Adhaeribacter radiodurans: one gene and its partner. The protein of the gene in region 1 interacts with the protein of each later gene in a pairwise test. Links are inferred from orthologs where the notes say so. Each region holds a gene or a part of one and is shown in the gene's direction. Other genes may lie near its edges. The genes, in order: HUW48_RS05350 and lpdA.

The links.
Region 2: the proteins of HUW48_RS05350 (region 1) and lpdA interact in binary tests that used the Escherichia coli proteins (3 or more experiments, as listed by UniProt). The link is inferred for Adhaeribacter radiodurans from one-to-one orthologs.

Annotation. Positions count from the first base shown.
Region 1 is NZ_CP055153.1:1,207,552-1,217,266, reverse strand. Bases 2,680-5,630 are described here. They hold HUW48_RS05350 (ATP-dependent helicase), read left to right. Parts: upstream 2,680-3,016; coding sequence 3,017-5,245; downstream 5,246-5,630. Other genes in these bases: HUW48_RS05345 (DUF4290 domain-containing protein), read left to right, coding at 5,389-5,630; HUW48_RS05355 (BlaI/MecI/CopY family transcriptional regulator), read right to left, coding at 2,680-2,802. In the rest of the region: HUW48_RS05365 (PQQ-dependent sugar dehydrogenase), read left to right, coding at 1-526; HUW48_RS05360 (porin), read right to left, coding at 595-1,974; more of HUW48_RS05355, read right to left, coding at 2,437-2,679; more of HUW48_RS05345, read left to right, coding at 5,631-6,045; murA (UDP-N-acetylglucosamine 1-carboxyvinyltransferase), read left to right, coding at 6,309-7,616; biotin synthase BioB, read left to right, coding at 7,940-8,932; HUW48_RS05330 (aminotransferase class I/II-fold pyridoxal phosphate-dependent enzyme), read left to right, coding at 8,936-9,715. UniProt on the Escherichia coli protein: A helicase with DNA-dependent ATPase activity. Unwinds DNA duplexes with 3'-5' polarity. Translocates on single-stranded DNA with 3'-5' polarity. Initiates unwinding more efficiently from a nicked substrate than double-stranded DNA.
Region 2 is NZ_CP055153.1:5,744,685-5,754,289, reverse strand. What follows is about bases 2,595-5,435. They hold lpdA (dihydrolipoyl dehydrogenase), read left to right. Parts: upstream 2,595-3,233; coding sequence 3,234-4,637; downstream 4,638-5,435. Other genes in these bases: HUW48_RS22885 (ABC transporter ATP-binding protein), read left to right, coding at 4,978-5,435; HUW48_RS22895 (four helix bundle protein), read left to right, coding at 2,831-3,196; odhB (2-oxoglutarate dehydrogenase complex dihydrolipoyllysine-residue succinyltransferase), read left to right, coding at 2,595-2,795. Also shown: HUW48_RS22905 (2-oxoglutarate dehydrogenase E1 component), read left to right, coding at 1-920; more of odhB, read left to right, coding at 1,077-2,594; more of HUW48_RS22885, read left to right, coding at 5,436-5,688; HUW48_RS22880 (ABC transporter permease), read left to right, coding at 5,822-7,066; HUW48_RS22875 (four helix bundle protein), read left to right, coding at 7,133-7,498; HUW48_RS22870 (ABC transporter permease), read left to right, coding at 7,534-8,787; HUW48_RS22865 (efflux RND transporter periplasmic adaptor subunit), read left to right, coding at 9,025-9,605. UniProt on the Escherichia coli protein: Lipoamide dehydrogenase is a component of the glycine cleavage system as well as of the alpha-ketoacid dehydrogenase complexes.

The DNA of each region.
Region 1 (9,715 bases):
ATTAAATTTCCGCTACGCATTAGCGAGTGGTTCCCGTAATTTAAGGGTTCAGGTGAACAACACGGTTGCCGCCGAAGCGCTTAACTTTACATCTACCGGCGCCTGGACTTCGTGGTCAAATAAAAACCTGGAAATTAATTTAAATGGGGGCTTAAATAAAATTCGGGCTACTAGCACGGGTACCAGCGGCCCCAATATCGATTATTTATTAGTATCCCAGAATACTTCTACCCTGGAACTGACTACTCAAGAAGAACTCACTACTCCTGCTGCTGCTTTGCAGATTTATCCAAATCCGGCCAATTCTTATTTAAACCTTGTAATTCCGTTTATACCGGAACAAGAGTACACGCTGCAGCTTTATAATAACCAGGGGAATTTAGTAAATCTGAAAGCTCCCGTTACGTCGGTTTCAGGTCAGAATACTATTCAACTACCTTTAGCCAATTTACCTGCCGGCCTTTATGTTCTCAAAATTATGCAAGGAGAAACCAGGTTTTCCAAGGTATTTTTTATTCAGCGGTAAAATCAATAAAATAAACTAGGTAAGTTTTAAGAACCTACCGGCTTTATTCTTCTGTATTAAACCAAAGCTTAAAAGCGGTACATCATCCGGATCGTTAAAATGTTGTCTTTATAGTCGTGGGAGTATTTGGGTAATTGCGTCGCCTGGTTTTTCACCCAATCGTACCAAATAGTAAGGCGCACGTTGTTATTAAAATTATGAATATACCCGCCGCTTAGCGTGCTGAACTTAATATCGGCTTCGGTGGTGTTGTCACCCGGGCGGCCTATTTCGCGGTTTTTTACTTCTTGGTTTGGATCGTACCAATCGTACTTAATTGCAATTTGGTCGCGGTTAGTTTTAATATCCTGTATAAGATAAAAATAAGCGCCGTTAAATTTACGGTGGTAAATAGGCAGGTTTACTTTACGGGTAAATGGCTGATTATTTATGATAGTAACCTCCTCGGCAATGGGTTCGATAGCTGGCACTTCGGAAGTGGAAGCAAGACCGGGTTGTCGGCCCGTTATAAATTCGCCGCGCAGTTCGGTGGTGCCCCATTTATTTAGAATTTTTAACTGCACATCGGCTCCATAATAACGCCGGGTAGCAATTTTACCAATGTTGGTTTCCGCAGAATCTACCTGAAACACGGGTCCGGTTGCGGTATTATGTAAGCGATACACTTGTTTCCCGAACTGGCGCATGCCCCCATTGTAGTGCGAAACACTGCCGGAAAAAGTTAAATTTTTTGCTACCTCGGTGGGCTTTAAAGATACACGGCCAATAAAATCTTTGTGGCTGTCGTAGTCGGTAGGGGCTGCTACCCCGGTGCCATTAAACAAGCCAGCCTCGATCCGGAGATTTTTTAGAGCATCATCTTTGCGCTGGGGTTCCAAGCTTAGCATCAACCCTAAATCCCGTTCGTTCCGGAATAAAGTTTGCGACATGCGGCCCCGTTCCGGAGATTCCCGCTGCGACGAAGAATAATTTACCTCGAACCCGAAAGGCCGGGAGAACATGCCTGTGGTTAAATGAAATTTATTAAATCGGTTTTCGTATATTTTCCCATAAAAATCCCGGATTTGTATTCTGCGCTCATTAATATCAAATTGAAACGCAAACGAAACCGAAGGCAAATTATCTTTATGAAGCATGGTATATTCCATCCTGACCCGGCCCCGCCGCAACATAAACCGGCTATTAGAATTAGCCGCAAAATCGCCGCCGGCAAAGCTCGGGGTACCCGCACTTTGCGCCACTTGGAACTGTGGTTGAATGTAACCGCTGAATTTTAAATTTTCGAATTTTTTAAAAACCGAGTATATCCCTTCGCCTTGTGAAATAGTAGAATCCTGAACCCCTTGTTGAGCCGAAGCCCGGAATATAAAAGTATTTACCAGTAAAAAGGCTGTAAAGTAGCACCAATTGCTCTTTTTTAGTTGGAGCAACCAAACGTTGTTTTTCATTTTTAGTCTCTTTTGTTTTTAAAGTAGGCGCGGATAAAGGGTGGTGAGAACGCCCTAACTTTAAAAATTTTACAAAAATAGAGAATCAAGGTCAGTTTAAGAGAATAGACTATCCTGTATACCTGTTAACAAATTGTTAAGTTTTTGTTATTTAATTCAATGACTTAGCTAAAAAGTAGCCCAATTTCCTAAAATAATTGGTTTTATCTACCATCCCATACTTAATCAACGCTACCACAGAAGGTATATACTTGTTTACTACTGGCTAATCAATGCTTTCCCATATACCAGATAGAGCAATTAGGAAGAATAAAAAACATAAGCCCGTACCGACCAATAAATACCGCCGGTTCCAATTAAAAAAGTAAGCGGCCTTAAAATAAAGCAGTAAAACAAGTAAATTGCCCTGAGGCAAAAAGTTACTATCAGCAAATAAGATAATAAGAACGGCATGGTTGTTTTTTAATTTTTATCTTTTCCCTCAATCATGTCTATTATTTCCTTCAACTCATCGGCCGATAATTTTTTTTGCTCCACGAAAAAGTTAACCAATTCTTTATAAGAATTGGCAAAGTAGTTCTGCACAACGCCGCTCATAAACTTCTTTTTGTATTCGGCCTCCGAAATGGCCGGCTGATACAAATAAGTATTACCCACTAAACGGCTGCTCAAATAACCTTTTTTCTCGAGGTTTTTAATCGTGGAGGCAAGGGTGGTATAAGGTGGTCGCGGCTCTTTTATCTGTTCTAAAAATAATTTCACATGGGCTTCCCCGGTTTTCCAGACGGCTTGCATGGCTTGTTCTTCCGGGGCAGTTAGCTTTTCCATATAGTTGCTTATAATTTTACTTCCAAATACTACGAATAGTTCGTGATTTTACTGAATTTTAGTAAATATAAAATTTTTAGTAAATTTTATTTTCAGAAGTGATTAGATAGAAATTTTAAGAAACTGAACCAGGTAGTTTGCGTGTTAGAATAAGAGAGAGTACCACATATTTTTTTTAACTTGCCAAGCTATTTCCCAGACAGCCCTGAAGCGAATGGATTACCTGAAATTACTAAACGAATCACAAAGAGCCGCCGTACTGCACACCGACGGGCCGGTAATGATTATAGCCGGCGCTGGTTCCGGCAAAACCCGGGTATTAACCTACCGGATTGCTCACTTAATCAGTAAAGGCGTAGATCCTTTTAATATTTTATCGTTAACTTTTACCAACAAAGCCGCCAAAGAAATGCGGCACCGGATTGAGAAAGTTATTGGCAACGAAGCCAAAAACATCTGGATGGGCACGTTCCACTCGGTGTTTGCGAAAATTCTGCGGTCCGAAGCGCCTAAAATTGGTTACCCCAGCAACTTTACCATTTACGATACCGACGATTCTAAAACCCTGATCCGGAACATCGTAAAAGAAATGAACCTCGACGAAAAACTGTATAAACCGGGGATGGTACTGGGACGGATTTCGGCCGCTAAAAACAAGCTAATTACCGTAGCGCAATACCGCCAGGATGCTACCATTCAGGCCGACGACGAAGCCGCCATGCGACCAAAAATCGGTGAAATTTACCAGGCTTACCAAAGTCGCTGCTTTAAGGCCGGTGCCATGGATTTCGACGATTTGTTGTTTAACACCAACGTGTTGTTCAAAGACCATGTAGACGCCCTGAATAAATACCAGAATATTTTTAAATACGTGATGGTAGATGAGTACCAGGACACCAACTACTCGCAGTACCTGATAACCCGCAAACTGGCCGCCAAAAACCGCAATATTTGTGTAGTAGGCGACGATGCCCAAAGTATTTACGCCTTCCGGGGAGCCGATATTCAGAATATTTTAAATTACGAACGCGATTATCCGGAACTGGAGGTATTTAAACTGGAGCAAAATTACCGGTCTACCAAAAACATTGTATACGCGGCTAATTCAGTTATTAAAAACAACAAAGCCCAGCTTCGTAAAGATGTTTTCACCGACAACGAAGAAGGTCCGCTGATTGAAGTATTAAAAGCCAACTCCGACAACGAAGAAGGCAAATTAGTAGCGAATGCCATTTTCGAGGAGAAGATGAACAACCACTTATCTTACGAAGATTTTGCGATTTTGTACCGCACCAATGCCCAAAGCCGGGCCATGGAAGAAGCGTTGCGCAAAATGAACATAAAGTATCGCATTATCGGGGGATTATCGTTCTACCAGCGTAAAGAAATTAAAGACTTAATTGCCTACCTCCGCCTTACGGTTAATCCTAACGATGAGCAAGCCTTGCGTCGCGTAATTAACTATCCCAAACGCGGCATTGGCGATACTACCATCGAGAAAATCATTGTTTCGGCCAACGAGACTAATCATACCATTTGGGAAGTGGTTAGCAACGCGAAGAGCTTTTTAACCGGTCGGGTAGCCGCTCCCATCGAAGATTTTGCCACCAAGATTAAGAGCTTCGCCATTATGGCCGAGCACCAGGATGCCTTTGAGGTAGCCAAGCACATTGCCAAACAATCCGGCATCGTAGAAGAGCTGTACGCCGATAAATCTATTGAAGGTCTGGCCCGCTACGAAAACATTCAGGAATTGCTCAACGGGATTAAAGAATTTGTGGATGACCCGGAAAAAGAAGACAAAAGCTTGTCGGCCTTTTTGCAGGACATTGCTTTAATTACCGATGCCGACAAACAACAGGACGATGGCAGCGAATACGTAACCATGATGACTATTCACTCGGCTAAAGGTTTGGAATTTAGAAACGTGCACATTGTGGGGATGGAAGAAAACTTATTTCCGAGCCAGATGATGCTCACTACCCGGGCTGATTTAGAAGAGGAACGCAGGTTATTTTACGTAGCTATTACCCGCGCCGAAAAAAGATTAACGCTCTCCTACGCTACCAGCCGGTACCAGTGGGGCAATTTGCGGGCTTGCGAGAAAAGCCGGTTTATTGATGAAATAGACCCAAGATTTTTAAATTTCCAGTACGGCGAAGGTCCGGGAGTTTTCGATAAAGTTTTAAAACGCAAAAGCAATCTGATTCCGGCTACACCTGTGGCAAAGAAAGCCACGAACTACGTGCCGCCCGCTGATTTTGTACCCAGCGATACTGCCAACTTACAAGCGGGTATGCGCGTAGAACATCCTAAATTTGGTTTCGGGGTGGTATCTAAAATGGATACCCAAGGCAACAGCACCAAAGCCATTATTGAGTTTGAAGAAGCCGGCGAAAAAACCTTACTCCTCAGCTTCGCCAAATTACGCATACACGAATAATAGATGTTGGATATTGGATGTTTGACTTTAGATATAAAATTTAGATAAAAAAGCATCTAAGATCTAGTGCGGAGTTAAAAATTTAAAAAGTCTAATATCTAATATCCAACATCTAACATCCAAAAAATTCTTACCTTTACCTTATGATTGCTAATTCCAGTTTTAAACAAGAACTGCTGCTGCGGGAATACGGCAGAAATGTTCAGAATATCGTTTCTTACATCTTATCCATTGAGGATCGGGCGCAACGCAGCCGCAGCGCGCAATTGCTCGTGAACTTGATGGCGAAACTTAATCCATCAATCCGGGATATTCAGGACATGCAGCAAAAGCTGTGGAACCATTTGTTTGTCATGTCAGATGGCAAATTGGATGTAGATTGCCCGTATCCGTTAAGCGCCATGGAATACCTCAACGATAAACCATCGCACATGGAAATTCCTCGCGATATTCCGAAGTACAAACACTACGGCAAAAACGTGGAGCACTTAATTAACAAAGCCATTGAAATAAAAGACAAAGACGAGCAGGATGCCGCTATTATTTCGTTAGGCAAGCTCATGAAAACGCTTTACCGTACCTATAATAAAGATTCCATCACCGACGAAATCATCCTAAACAACATTCGCGAGCTTTCCGGCGGTAAATTAAACATGGATCTGGCCAGAATAGAAGCTAACAATTTGTTCGAGGTAAGTGCCAAAGCCGCACATCAAAATAGTTCTTCCAATAACAACAACAATAATAACCGGAAGAAGATGCAGGACAACAAACAACAGCAACGCAAAAAGCAACAATAGCTTTATTGTTTGTGGTTGCTTGTTCGTTGTTGATGATCATTTTAAATCTAACTTCCGCAAAAGAGGACTTTTAAAGTTGTTTGTGAAGACACAAACAATGGCACCGCTTATTATTAGCAGTATTTACCCGGTCAACTTTGCAGAAGACCTAATATTCCCATTTCTAGCATAACTTGTATATAGTTTAGGTTCGTGTTTTAGGCTATAATTTGCCTGAAGTATCTTACTTATAACTCTTAACTCATAACTCTTAACTCATTTAAATGGCCTGTTTTGAAGTAATTGGTGGCAATAAACTAAAAGGAGAAATTATTCCGCAGGGCGCCAAAAACGAAGCTTTGCAAATTTTATGTGCCGTATTACTTACCTCCGAAACCGTAACAATTTCTAATGTGCCGGACATTCGGGATGTAAATAAATTAATCCAGATTTTAGCTGATTTAGGCGTAAAAGTAGAAAAGAAAGATGCCTCTACTTACACGTTTACTGCCGATGATATTAACCTGGATTATTTAAAAACGGAACAATATGCGGCCCAAGGCCGCGCTTTGCGGGGTTCCGTAATGATTATGGGTCCCATGCTGGCGCGTTTCGGCGTATGCGCATTGCCAAAACCCGGCGGCGATAAAATCGGCCGTCGTCCCATGGATACCCATTTTAATGGTTTAAAAAAGTTAGGCGCTACCTTTAATTACGACTCTCAGGACTCTTTCTTCCAGATTACGGCCCCAAACAAATTAAAGGGCGCTTATATGCTGCTCGATGAGGCTTCGGTAACCGGAACGGCTAACATTGTAATGGGCGCTGTGCTGGCCGAAGGCACCACAACCATTTACAATGCCGCTTGCGAACCTTATTTGCAGCAATTATGCCGGATGTTGGTGCGCATGGGCGCTAAAATTAACGGCATTGGCTCTAATTTACTCGTGATTGAAGGCGTTGAAAAACTGGGAGGCACCGAACACCGCATGTTACCCGACATGATCGAGATTGGTTCTTTTATTGGTTTGGCTGGTATGACGGGTTCCGAAATCACGATAAAAGATGCTCAGATTCAGGAACTAGGCATTATCCCGGACACTTTCCGTCGTTTAGGAATTCAAATGGAGTTCCGGGGCGATGACATCTACATTCCGGCGCAGGATTCTTACGAAATAGACACCTACATCGACGGCAGTATATTAACCATTGCGGATGCCATCTGGCCCGGTTTTACCCCCGACTTGATTAGTGTGGCTTTGGTTACAGCTACCCAGGCGAAAGGCACGGTACTCATCCACCAGAAAATGTTCGAGAGCCGCTTATTTTTCGTGGACAAGTTAATCGATATGGGCGCCCAGATTATTTTATGCGATCCGCACCGGGCTACCGTTATCGGCCACAACCGTAAAGTTTCGCTCCGCGGCATTAACATGACGTCGCCGGATATCCGGGCCGGTGTCGCTTTACTCATCGCGGCTTTATCCGCAGAAGGTAAAAGTGTAATTGAGAACGTAGAGCAAATTGACCGCGGCTACCAATACATTGATAAACGTTTAAACGCCATTGGTGCCGATATCAGACGATTGTAGTGTTAAAATTTTTAAATTTTTAAACAGAGAGCGGCTGATCATCTTCATCAGCCGCTCTTTATTTTATACCGCTACCTCTTTCTAGCTCAGAATTTATTTATCTGACTTTTCGAACAAAGCTCCTTTTTTGGGACAAGTCTTAGTGGAGTAGAACTTGCGCCGGGCACATAAAAAATTAAAAAATTTAAAAACACGGGGATAACTACCATATTTTTAGATTTTCAGAACCTGATAGTTAAAGAAAAAACGGCAATTCCATTGTTATAGTAATTTTTTAAAATAGTAAATTCTTCTTTACTTTCGAAATATTAATGTTACAGGCCATGTCCAACACAAATTACAGCATCCGCACCGATTGGGAGATTGAAGAGATTCGGGGAATTTATAACAAACCGTTACTCGAACTTATAGTAGAAGCCGCGAATGTACACCGCCAGCACCAAACAGGTAGTGAAGTGCAGGTTTGTACCTTACTTTCGGTAAAAACCGGGGGCTGTCCCGAAGATTGCGCGTATTGTCCGCAGGCGGCCCGCTACCAAACCGGCGTAAAAGCCCATGGCTTGTTAAAAGACGAAGAAGTACTGGAAGCGGCTACCCGCGCTAAAAATGCCGGTTCTACCCGTTTCTGTATGGGAGCTGCCTGGCGTGAAGTGCGCGATAACCGCGATTTTGACCGCGTATTAGGCATGGTTACCCAGGTAAACGACATGGGCTTAGAAGTATGCTGCACCTTAGGCATGGTAAATGAGTACCAGGCCGAGCGCTTAAAACAAGCCGGTTTATACGCCTACAACCATAACCTGGATACGTCCGGCGACCATTATAGTAATATTATTACTACCCGTAAATACGAAGACCGCTTAAATACCATTGATCACGTGCGCAAAGCCGGTATTTCGGTGTGTAGCGGTGGCATAATTGGCCTAGGCGAAACTACCGAAGACCGCATTGAAATGCTGCACGTATTGGCTACCATGCCCGAGCATCCTGAATCAGTGCCGGTAAATGCTTTAGTTCCGGTTGCTGGTACACCACTAGAGAATCAACCCCGGGTATCTGTCTGGGATATGATCCGGATGATAGCTACGGCTCGCATAACCATGCCCAAAGCCATGGTGCGCTTATCAGCGGGCCGCAATACCATGAGCGTTACCGAACAAGCCCTGTGCTTTTTGGCGGGAGTTAATTCAATTTTCTCCGGCGAAAAACTACTTACTACGCCTAACCCAGACTTTAACGAAGACCTGGCCATGTTTGAGCTACTCGGTTTAGAGCCGCGTAAGGCTTTTAAAAATGCGTTGGAACCGGCTAATTAAGCCATGCAATTCCCGCATAACTTACAGCAAAAATTAAATAACCGGCAGTTTCAAGGCACTTACCGTCGTCTTAAAACCAGCCAGGTGAAGATTGATTTTTGCTCGAATGATTATTTAGGCTTAGCCCGGTCTACAGCTTTAAAAAAATTAGTGGCCCGGGAAGTTGAACAATTTTCGGATTACTTAATGGGCGCTACCGGTTCCCGGCTTTTATCTGGCAACCATCCCGTATACGAACTGCTCGAAGCGCAACTGGCTACTTTTCACCAGGCCGAAGCGGCACTGTTATTTAATTCGGGGTATGTAGCTAATCTGGGCATTTTTTCGGCGGTGCCGCAACGGGGCGATACCATATTTTACGACGAAGTCAGCCATGCATCCATTAAAGAAGGTATCCGGTTGAATTTAGCGAAGGCGTATTCTTTTAAGCACAATTCCCTGGAAGATTTAAGCCGCAAATGGAAGCACGCCGCGGGAAATGTCTACGTTGCCGTAGAATCTATTTATTCCATGGACGGCGACCAGGCTCCCTTACCTGAACTCGCTGCTTTTTGCGAAGAACAAGGCGCCTACCTAATCGTAGACGAAGCGCATTCCAACGGTTTATTCGGGCCAAATGGGGAAGGCTTGGTGGTAGAACAAAATCTAGTAAACAAAGTATTTGCCCGCATCATGACCTTTGGCAAAGCCATTGGCAGCCATGGCGCCGCAGTTGTGGGTTCTACTAACTTACGCGAGTACCTCATTAACTTTAGCCGCCCTTTTATTTACAGTACGGCCTTA
Region 2 (9,605 bases), 4.5 Mb from region 1 along the record:
CTTTCTCGCACCGGCACGCTGTATTGCACGATGCTGAAACCAATTCAGGTTATAACAGCTTAAATTACATCGACGAAAACCAGGAGAAAATGCGAATTTACAACTCCTTGCTTTCGGAATACGGGGCATTAGGCTTTGAATTTGGTTATGCCATGGCCAACCCTAACGCTTTAGCAATCTGGGAAGCACAATTCGGTGATTTTGCCAACGGCGCCCAGGTAATGATCGACCAATTTATTACGCCTTCCGAGTCTAAATGGCAACGGATGAACGGTGTGGTAATGTTATTGCCGCACGGTTACGAAGGCCAAGGTCCGGAACACTCCAATGCCCGCCCGGAAAGATTTTTACAGCTAGCTGCCGAATACAATATTTTTGTAACCAACATTACTTTACCGGCTAACTTCTTCCACGTGCTGCGTCGCCAATTAGCGTTGCCATTCCGGAAGCCGTTAATTAACATGGCCCCAAAATCCATGCTGCGTCATCCGTTAGCCGTGTCGCCGGTATCTGAATTTACATCTGGTTCTTTTAAAGAAGTAATTGGCGATACGTATGCCGAAGCGAGCGAGGTAACCAAAGTAATTATGTGTTCCGGTAAATTCTATTACGATTTATTTGATGAGCAGCAAAAAAACAATCGAAAAGATGTAGCTGTTATTCGCCTGGAGCAATTGCATCCGTTCCCGCACTTGCAACTGGAAGCCGAATTAAGTAAATACAATAATCCGAAGGTATACTGGGCACAGGAAGAACCATCTAACATGGGTTACTGGGCGTATATTTTACGGGCTTTACGCTTCAAAAATATTTTGCAGGATGTTATTGCCCGTAAAGCTAGTTCATCGCCAGCTACTGGTTATCTTAAAATCCATAACAAAGAACAACGCGAGCTTATCGAAAAAGCATTCGCGATTTAGTAGTATTTAGTTAAGAGTTATAAGTTAAAAGTTAAGAGTTGGAAAGAGGTAAAAAGTAAGTAGGTTTAAATTTTTAAATTTATCTTATAAACCTTATTTCTAATTGTATACTTTTAACTCATAACTCTTAACTTTTAACTCATAACTCAAAGATATATGTCATTGGAAGTAAAAGTGCCCGTGGTGGGCGAGTCGATAACCGAAGTAACTATTGCCAAATGGCTAAAAAAAGACGGCGACCAAGTAGCAATGGACGAAGTTATTTGTGAACTGGAGTCGGATAAAGCCACCTTTGAGCTACCAGCTGAAGGAGCCGGTATATTGCGCATTATAGTAGCCGAAGGCGAAACCATTCCGATTGGTACGGTACTATGTAGCATCGAGGAGGGCGGTAGCAGCAACGGTACGGGTACTACCACCGGTGGGGCCAGCGCCGAAAGTAAAGGCAGTGGCTCTGGTTACGGCGGTGCAGTAGCAGAACCACAACCCGCCGAAGCCAAAACCATTACGGATCCGCAGAGTACACCTGCCGCCGAAAAAGCTCCGGTAGCCGACAGCTCATACAATCCAGTGTCAACTAATAATAACCCGCAGGTAGGCAATGCCGCAGCTACAGCCGCTGGCGGTTCCAAAGAAATTAAAATTCCTACCGTAGGCGAATCTATTACTGAAGTAACTATTTCTAAATGGCTTAAAAAAGATGGTGAAGTAGTTGCTCTCGACGAAGTTATTTGCGAATTGGAATCCGACAAAGCTACTTTTGAATTACCCGCCGAAGTTGCCGGTACTTTACACATTGTAGCCCCGGAAGGTGAAACTGTACCGGTTGGTTCCGTTATTTGTACCATCGAAAGTACTACAGGTGCTGTTTCCGGTGCTCCAGCTGCTCCGGCCAGCGCACCTGCATCCCAGTCCGCGCAAGCCGCTGCGGCCTCTAACGGGGGAGCTCAAACCTATGCTAGTGGCACTCCTTCGCCGGCTGCTGGTAAAATATTAGCTGAAAAAGGTATTAATGCAACGGATGTGGTTGGCTCTGGCCGGGATGGCCGCATTACGAAAGAAGATGCCGTAGGTGCGCAGGCTAAACCTGCTGCGGCGCCACAAGCACAGCCTGTTGCTCCTGCTTCAAAGCCAGCAACTTCGCAACCAGCTTCTGCGCCGGCCACTTCGGGTAACCGTAATCAGCGTCGTGAACGGATGTCGAGCTTACGGAAAACGGTAGCCCGTCGGTTAGTAGCGGTTAAAAACGAAACGGCCATGCTGACTACTTTTAACGAAGTAGATATGAAGCCGATTATGGACATCCGGGCAAAGTACAAAGACAAGTTCAAAGAAAAATTTGAAGTGAACCTGGGCTTTATGTCGTTCTTCGTGAAAGCTTGTACGGTAGCCTTACAAGAATGGCCAGCTGTAAACGCCCAACTCGAAGAAAATGAAATTGTTTTCAACGATTTCTGTGATATATCTATAGCCGTTTCTGCTCCTAAAGGTTTGGTAGTGCCGGTTATCCGTAATGCCGAAAGCTTATCGTTGGATGGCGTAGAAAAAGAAGTTGTTCGTTTAGCTAAGAAAGCGCGCGAAAATAAAATTTCGATTGAGGAAATGACTGGTGGAACCTTTACCATTACCAACGGGGGCGTATTTGGCTCCATGATGTCTACGCCTATCATTAACGCACCGCAATCGGCCATCTTAGGTATGCACAACATTGTTAATCGCCCAATTGCGATCAATGACCAGGTAGTTATTCGCCCGATGATGTACGTAGCGTTATCGTACGATCACCGCATCATCGACGGCCGTGAATCAGTTAGCTTCTTAGTTCGCGTGAAAGAGCTGCTCGAAGACCCAATGCGTTTATTGTTGGGCGTGTAATAAAATTATGAATTAGAAATTAGAAATTAGAAATTGTGGCAGAAGGCAAGAAGGAGAATGTAATTTGTGATAAGAGTTATGCCTTCGCCCTTCGGATTATCAAGCTTTATAAATATTTAACCCAGGAGCAAAAAGAGTTTGTTTTGGCTAAGCAATTGCTTAGAAGCGGAACTTCTATTGGAGCCAATGTGGAAGAAGCAATCGCTGCAAGTTCTAAAGCTGATTTCGTTCATAAATTAAATATTGCGGCAAAAGAAGCCAGAGAAACATTTTACTGGTTACGGCTGCTCAATGACAGTCAATATCTTTCTGAAAAAGCGTTTGAATCCATTCATGAAGATGGGCTAGAAATCAGACGAATTATTAATAGCATTCTAATCTCGATGAAGGCGAATGCTTAATTTCTAATTTCTAATTCATAATTTCTAATTATATAAAATGAAATACGATGTTGTAGTGATTGGTTCTGGCCCGGGCGGCTATGTGGCGGCCATCCGGTGTGCCCAGGTTGGCCTGAAAACCGCCATCATTGAAAAATATAATGTACTGGGTGGTACTTGCTTAAACGTAGGTTGTATTCCCTCTAAAGCCTTGCTCGATTCTTCGGAGCATTACCACAACGCGGCGCATACCTTTAAAACGCACGGCATTGAATTGGATAACCTACAGGTTAATCTGGAGCAAATGATCAACCGCAAAGGAGAAGTAGTAAAATCAAACAACGATGGTATTACTTATCTGATGAAAAAAAACAAGATCGATACGTATTTTGGTCTGGGTTCATTTGTAGATAAAAACCGGATTAAGATTACCGCGCAAGATGGTACGGCTCAGGAAATTGAAACCACCAATACTATTATAGCCACGGGTTCTAAACCAACAGTGTTGCCTTTTATTCCAGTGGATAAGCAACGGATTATTACCTCCACGGAAGCATTGGAACTGAAAGAAGTACCCAAGCACATGGTTATTATCGGCGGCGGCGTAATTGGTCTGGAATTAGGTTCGGTTTATGCCCGGTTGGGCGCTAAAATCACAGTTGTCGAGTTTCTGGATAGCATTATTCCGACCATGGATAAAGCATTAGGCAAAGAACTACAGCGTATTTTAAAGAAAACCTTAGGCTTTGAATTTTACTTTCAGCACAAAGTAACGGGCGCTACCAACACCGGCGAAGGCGTAACAGTAACTGCCCAAAATCCGAAAGGTGAAACTGTAACTTTTGAAGGGGATTACTGTCTGGTATCTATTGGCCGCAAACCTTATACTGAAGGTCTAGGTTTAGAAAATGCTGGTGTGCAGATGGGCGAGCGCGGCATGATTGCTGTGGATGATCATTTACGCACCAATGTACCAGGTATTTACGCCATCGGCGACGTTATTCGGGGGGCGATGCTGGCCCATAAAGCCGAAGAAGAAGGTGTTTTAGTGGCTGAACAGCTTGTAGGGCAAAAGCCGCACATTAATTATAACCTGATTCCCGGCGTCGTGTATACCTGGCCGGAAGTAGCTGGAGTAGGTTTCACCGAAGAACAATTAAAAGAACAAGGCCGCGCTTATAAATCAGGTTCTTTTCCGTTTAAAGCGTCTGGTCGGGCCAAAGCATCTATGGACACCGATGGTTTCGTGAAAGTACTGGCGGATAAAGAAACCGACGAAATTTTGGGCGTCCACATGATTGGTCCCCGGATTGCGGATTTAATTGCCGAAGCCGTAGTAGCGATGGAATTCCGGGCCTCGGCTGAAGATATAGCTCGTATGAGCCACGCGCACCCAACGTACACCGAAGCCATGAAAGAAGCTTGCTTGGCAGCCACAGAAAACCGGCCAATCCACATTTAAGTGAAAAATGGATAAAGTTTTAACTTGAATTTAAATAAAGTATTTTCCGGTATTCTTTGATACATAAAGAAAATTAAAAAGCCATCTGTTTTAAAAAGCAGATGGCTTTTTTATGATACAAACCCCAACAAGCCTAATGCAGATTTAGAAAAAATAATTTTCGAACCAGACAACTTTTCGCTGGTGAAATGCATCTGCTATCATAAATACCATTGGTACCAGGTATAAGGTATAATTTTTTATCTTTTGTTACTCCATATACTATTTTACCAGTAAATTATCGTTTTCAATTTCAAAGACTTAGTTTAGAGTAAATCCTACGTCCCTTACTCCAATGTCCATCATTAAACTGCAGAATATCCATAAATACTATGCTGTTGGGCATAACAAATTGCATGTACTAAAGGGTATTGACACCACCTTAGAAGAAGGAGAACTGGTATCTATTATGGGATCATCGGGGTCCGGCAAATCTACTTTGCTTAATATTTTAGGTATTCTGGATGATTATGATGCTGGCGATTATTACCTGGCTGGTACCCATATTCGAAATCTATCCCAAACCAAAGCTGCTTATTACCGCAATAAATTTCTGGGTTTTGTTTTTCAATCGTTTAACCTGCTTTCTTTTAAGAACGCGATGGAAAACGTAGCCCTACCGCTTTATTACCAAAAAGTAAGTCGCCGGGAACGAAATAAACTTGCTTTAGAATATTTAGACCGGGTGGGATTACTCGACCGGGCTGACCATTCGCCGAATGAATTATCAGGCGGGCAGCGCCAACGGGTGGCTATTGCCCGGGCCTTAATTAGCAAACCTAAATTAATATTAGCCGACGAACCTACCGGTGCCCTGGATACGCAAACGTCTTACGAGGTAATGGAGCTTTTTAAAGAAGTAAACCGCGAAGGCATGACGGTTATTATTGTAACTCACGAAAACGATATTGCTGCCCAAACTGACCGCGTTATTCGCCTGAAAGATGGTTTAATTGTAAGTGACCCGGTTCATTTAACAGGTACCAATTACCCATTACCCATTACCAGTTAGCATTTACCAATTTTAGTAAAATTATACTACTCTACAGAACTAGATACTAAAGAACCATTCAAATGCTTAACTATTCAGCAAATAATTACCTAACCACTATGGATTATGGTCTGTAGACTATCGACTAATAACCATGTTCGACCTTGATAAATGGCAGGAAATTCGGGGTACGCTGCGCAAAAATAAACTGCGCTCGTTCTTAACGGCGTTTGGCGTGTTCTGGGGAATTTTTATGCTGGTTTTGTTGCTGGGTATGGGCAAAGGTTTACAGAATGGTATTTATAACCGGTTTGGCGAAGGAGCTAAAAATAGCATCTTTTTCTTTACTGGCCGTACCTCAGTAGCCCACCAGGGGCTGGCACCCGGCCGTGAAATAAAATTTACCAACGATGATCTTACTGCTATTATGCGGGAGATAGGTAATATCAAAATTATTGCACCACGCAACCGGCTTTTCGGGGAGTTTACTATTAACTATAAAAAGCAAAACGGTTCGTACCAGGTTTTCGGTGCTACGGATGATTTTCTGCTGCTCAACGGCGAACGACTGAATAAAGGCCGATTGTTAAACGCCTTGGATGCAAAAGAAAAACGCAAAGTAGTAATACTCGGCGAAGCGGCTAAAAAAGTGCTTTTCGGTGACCAGAATGCTATTGGCGAGTACGTAAATATCCAGGGTATTTATTTTAAAGTAGTAGGTGTTTTTAATATTAAAGGTAACAATGGTGCCCGCCGCGAAGAGCGGGCGTACATTCCGTTTTCTACCCTCCAGGTCACGTTTAACCAGCCTAACCAAGTGCAAATGATGGCGATGGTGGGGCAAGACGGAATACCGGCCAAGCAAATTGAAGATAAAGTAAAAAAAGCGCTGGCGCAACGGCACAAATTCTCCGCCGACGATTCTATGGCTTTGTACGTGAATAACAACGAGACCGAGCTGAACCAAATCAACAGTTTATTCCGCGGAATTGAAATTTTTGTCTGGATTGTAGGTATTGGTACCCTCATCGCCGGCATTGTGGGCGTGAGCAACATTATGCTGATAATCGTGAAAGAACGGACTCGGGAAATTGGGATACGTAAGGCTTTAGGAGCAACACCTTTTTCAGTAGTAAGCCTTATTCTGCAGGAATCTATTGTTATTACTGCTTTTTCGGGTTATTTAGGTTTACTCGCCGGCGCCGGGCTTCTGGACATTATCCGGTATTTACTCGAATCTAATGGAGTAGACTTACCATTCTTCGCACATCCCGAAGTAGATCTGGGGGTAGCCATATCGGCTACTATTCTGCTGGTGTTAGCCGGTGCTTTGGCTGGGTTAATTCCTGCCCTAAAAGCCGCCCACATCAAACCCATCGAAGCCCTTCGGGCCGATTAGTTACATTTACCATTTACCATTTATCAATTACCAAGTGTTAGAAGTTAACTTAAAAGATAATAAAACATGATAGGTGGGAAACAGAATGTACTTTTTGATAAAGCATATGCATTTGCCATTAGAATAGTAAACGCTTATCAATACTTGAATAAAGAAAAAAAGGAAAATATATTATCTAAACAGCTTTTAAGGAGTGGGACTTCTATTGGCGCAAATATAGCAGAGGCAAACGGAGCTATATCTGATGCTGATTTTTCAGCTAAGCTATCTATTGCTTATAAAGAATGTTTGGAAACCAAATACTGGTTAAACTTACTTAAGGACACTTCCTTTTTAGATGAGAAATTATTTATAAGTATCTACCAAGATGCGGAAGAATTAAGTAAAATGCTTTTTGCCACTCTCAAGAAAATGCGCATTGATAAAAACTAAATGTACAACAATAACTGGTAAATGGTACTTGGTAAATGGTAATTGATATAGACAAATGGGCGGAGATTTATGCTACCGTGCGCAAACATAAGCTGCGTACGGGTTTAACGGCTTTTGGCGTGTTCTGGGGAATATTTATGCTGATTGTGTTGCTGGGTGCGGGTAAAGGTTTGGAGAATGGGGTGATCAAAGATTTTAATATTGCCAAAAATACAGTTTTCGTCTGGACGCAACGGACTGCGGTGCCTTATAAAGGTTTAAAAGCTGGCCGGTTTATTCAACTTACAAACGACGATATTGCTGCCGTAATGGCCGAAGTACCGGAGGTAGCGGTAATTGCGCCGAGTAACGATCTGGATGGTACGTTCACGGTAAACCGCTTAAGCAAAAGCTCCTCTTTTACGGTACGTGGCGACAACCCTGATTTCCGGGAAGTAAAACCGATGCACATTTTAAAAGGCCGCTTTTTAAACAACATCGACATGCAGGAAAAGCGCAAAATTGCAGTGGTAGGAGAACGGGTGATAGAAGTACTTTTTCAGAAAGACGAAGACCCGATTGGCCAGTATATTCGCGTTAAAGGTATTTATTTTCAAATAGTAGGTATTTTCCGGGGAGTAGGTAAAGGCGAAGAGTTAACCCAGGATGCCCAAACGATTTTTCTGCCGCTAACTACCTTGCAGCAAACCTATAATAAAGTAAATAAAGTGGGCTATTTTGCCATGACACCCAAACCGGGCGTACCCGCTGCCTTGGTAGAAGATAAAGTAAAACAAATGCTCATGAAACGGCATTCCGTGGCTCCTGATGATTTAAAGGCTTTTGGGTCTGCCAATATCGAAAAAGAGTTTCAAGAAATACAAGGGTTATTTACCGGTATAGCCACCTTTAGCTGGATTGTGAGCATCGGCACTATTATCGCCGGTATTATTGGGGTGGGTAACATTATGCTGATTGTGGTAAAAGAACGCACCAAGGAAATTGGCATTCGTAAATCATTGGGAGCTACGCCCTGGTCCATCATCAGTTTAATTATTCAGGAATCTATTGTTATAACCGGAGTAGCGGGTTGGTTAGGACTGATTGCCGGTACGGGTATTATTGCCTTAATTGATTACCTGATGACGCGCCTGAACGTGGATGCCGGTTATTTTTCTAACCCCGAGGTAAACGTGCCCATTGCCCTTACGGCAGTGTTGCTCTTGGTTTTTTCCGGAGCGTTGGCCGGCTTAATACCCGCTGCCAAAGCCGCCCGGGTAAATCCGGTAGAAGCCCTACGCGATGAATAGTTTTAGTCCATGGTCTATGGTCCATAGTCCACAGATTTTTTGATTGAAAGGTTGGAAAGTTGACAGGTTAAAAAGCAGGTTGGTAAATGGAACTTGGTAAATGTAAAAAAGCTCCCCACCTTAAATAAGGAGGGTTGGGGTGGTTGATGTAAAATAGATATTTACTAAACCATAAATCAAAAAAATAATTCTAATATCTAACGTCCAATATCTAGCATCTAACATCTAGTTTTAAATATGAAAAAAGTAATTTTGGTTTTGGTGGGGATACTATTTCTGGGGCTTTCGGGTTGGCTGGGTTATTATTTTTACAAAAAAGCTAACACCGGTCCGGTAGTTTATAAAACCGAAAAGCCATTTTACACCAACATCATTAAAAAAACCGTAGCTACCGGTTCTATCGTGCCACGCAAAGAAGTGCAGGTAAAATCGCAGGTTTCAGGCATTGTGGAACAGTTGTACGTAGAGGCGGGGCAAATAGTAAAAAGTGGACAATTATTGGCTAAAATTAAAATTGTGCCCAACGTAGCCAACGTAAATAATGCGCAGTCGGGTTTACAGAGTGCCCGCATTAACTACGCCGAAGCCCAGCGTGAACTGGCCCGCCAGCAACAATTATTTAATCAGAAAGTAATTGCCGAGCAAGAGTTTAACCGCTTTCGCCTGGATGCCAGCCTGAAAAAAGAAGCCCTTACCTCCGCCGAAAACAATTTACAAATTGCCTTAAAAGGTGCCTCCCAACGCACCGGAGGTGGTTCTACTTTGGTGTATTCTACCATTGATGGCATGCTGCTCGATGTGCCGGTAAAAGTAGGAAC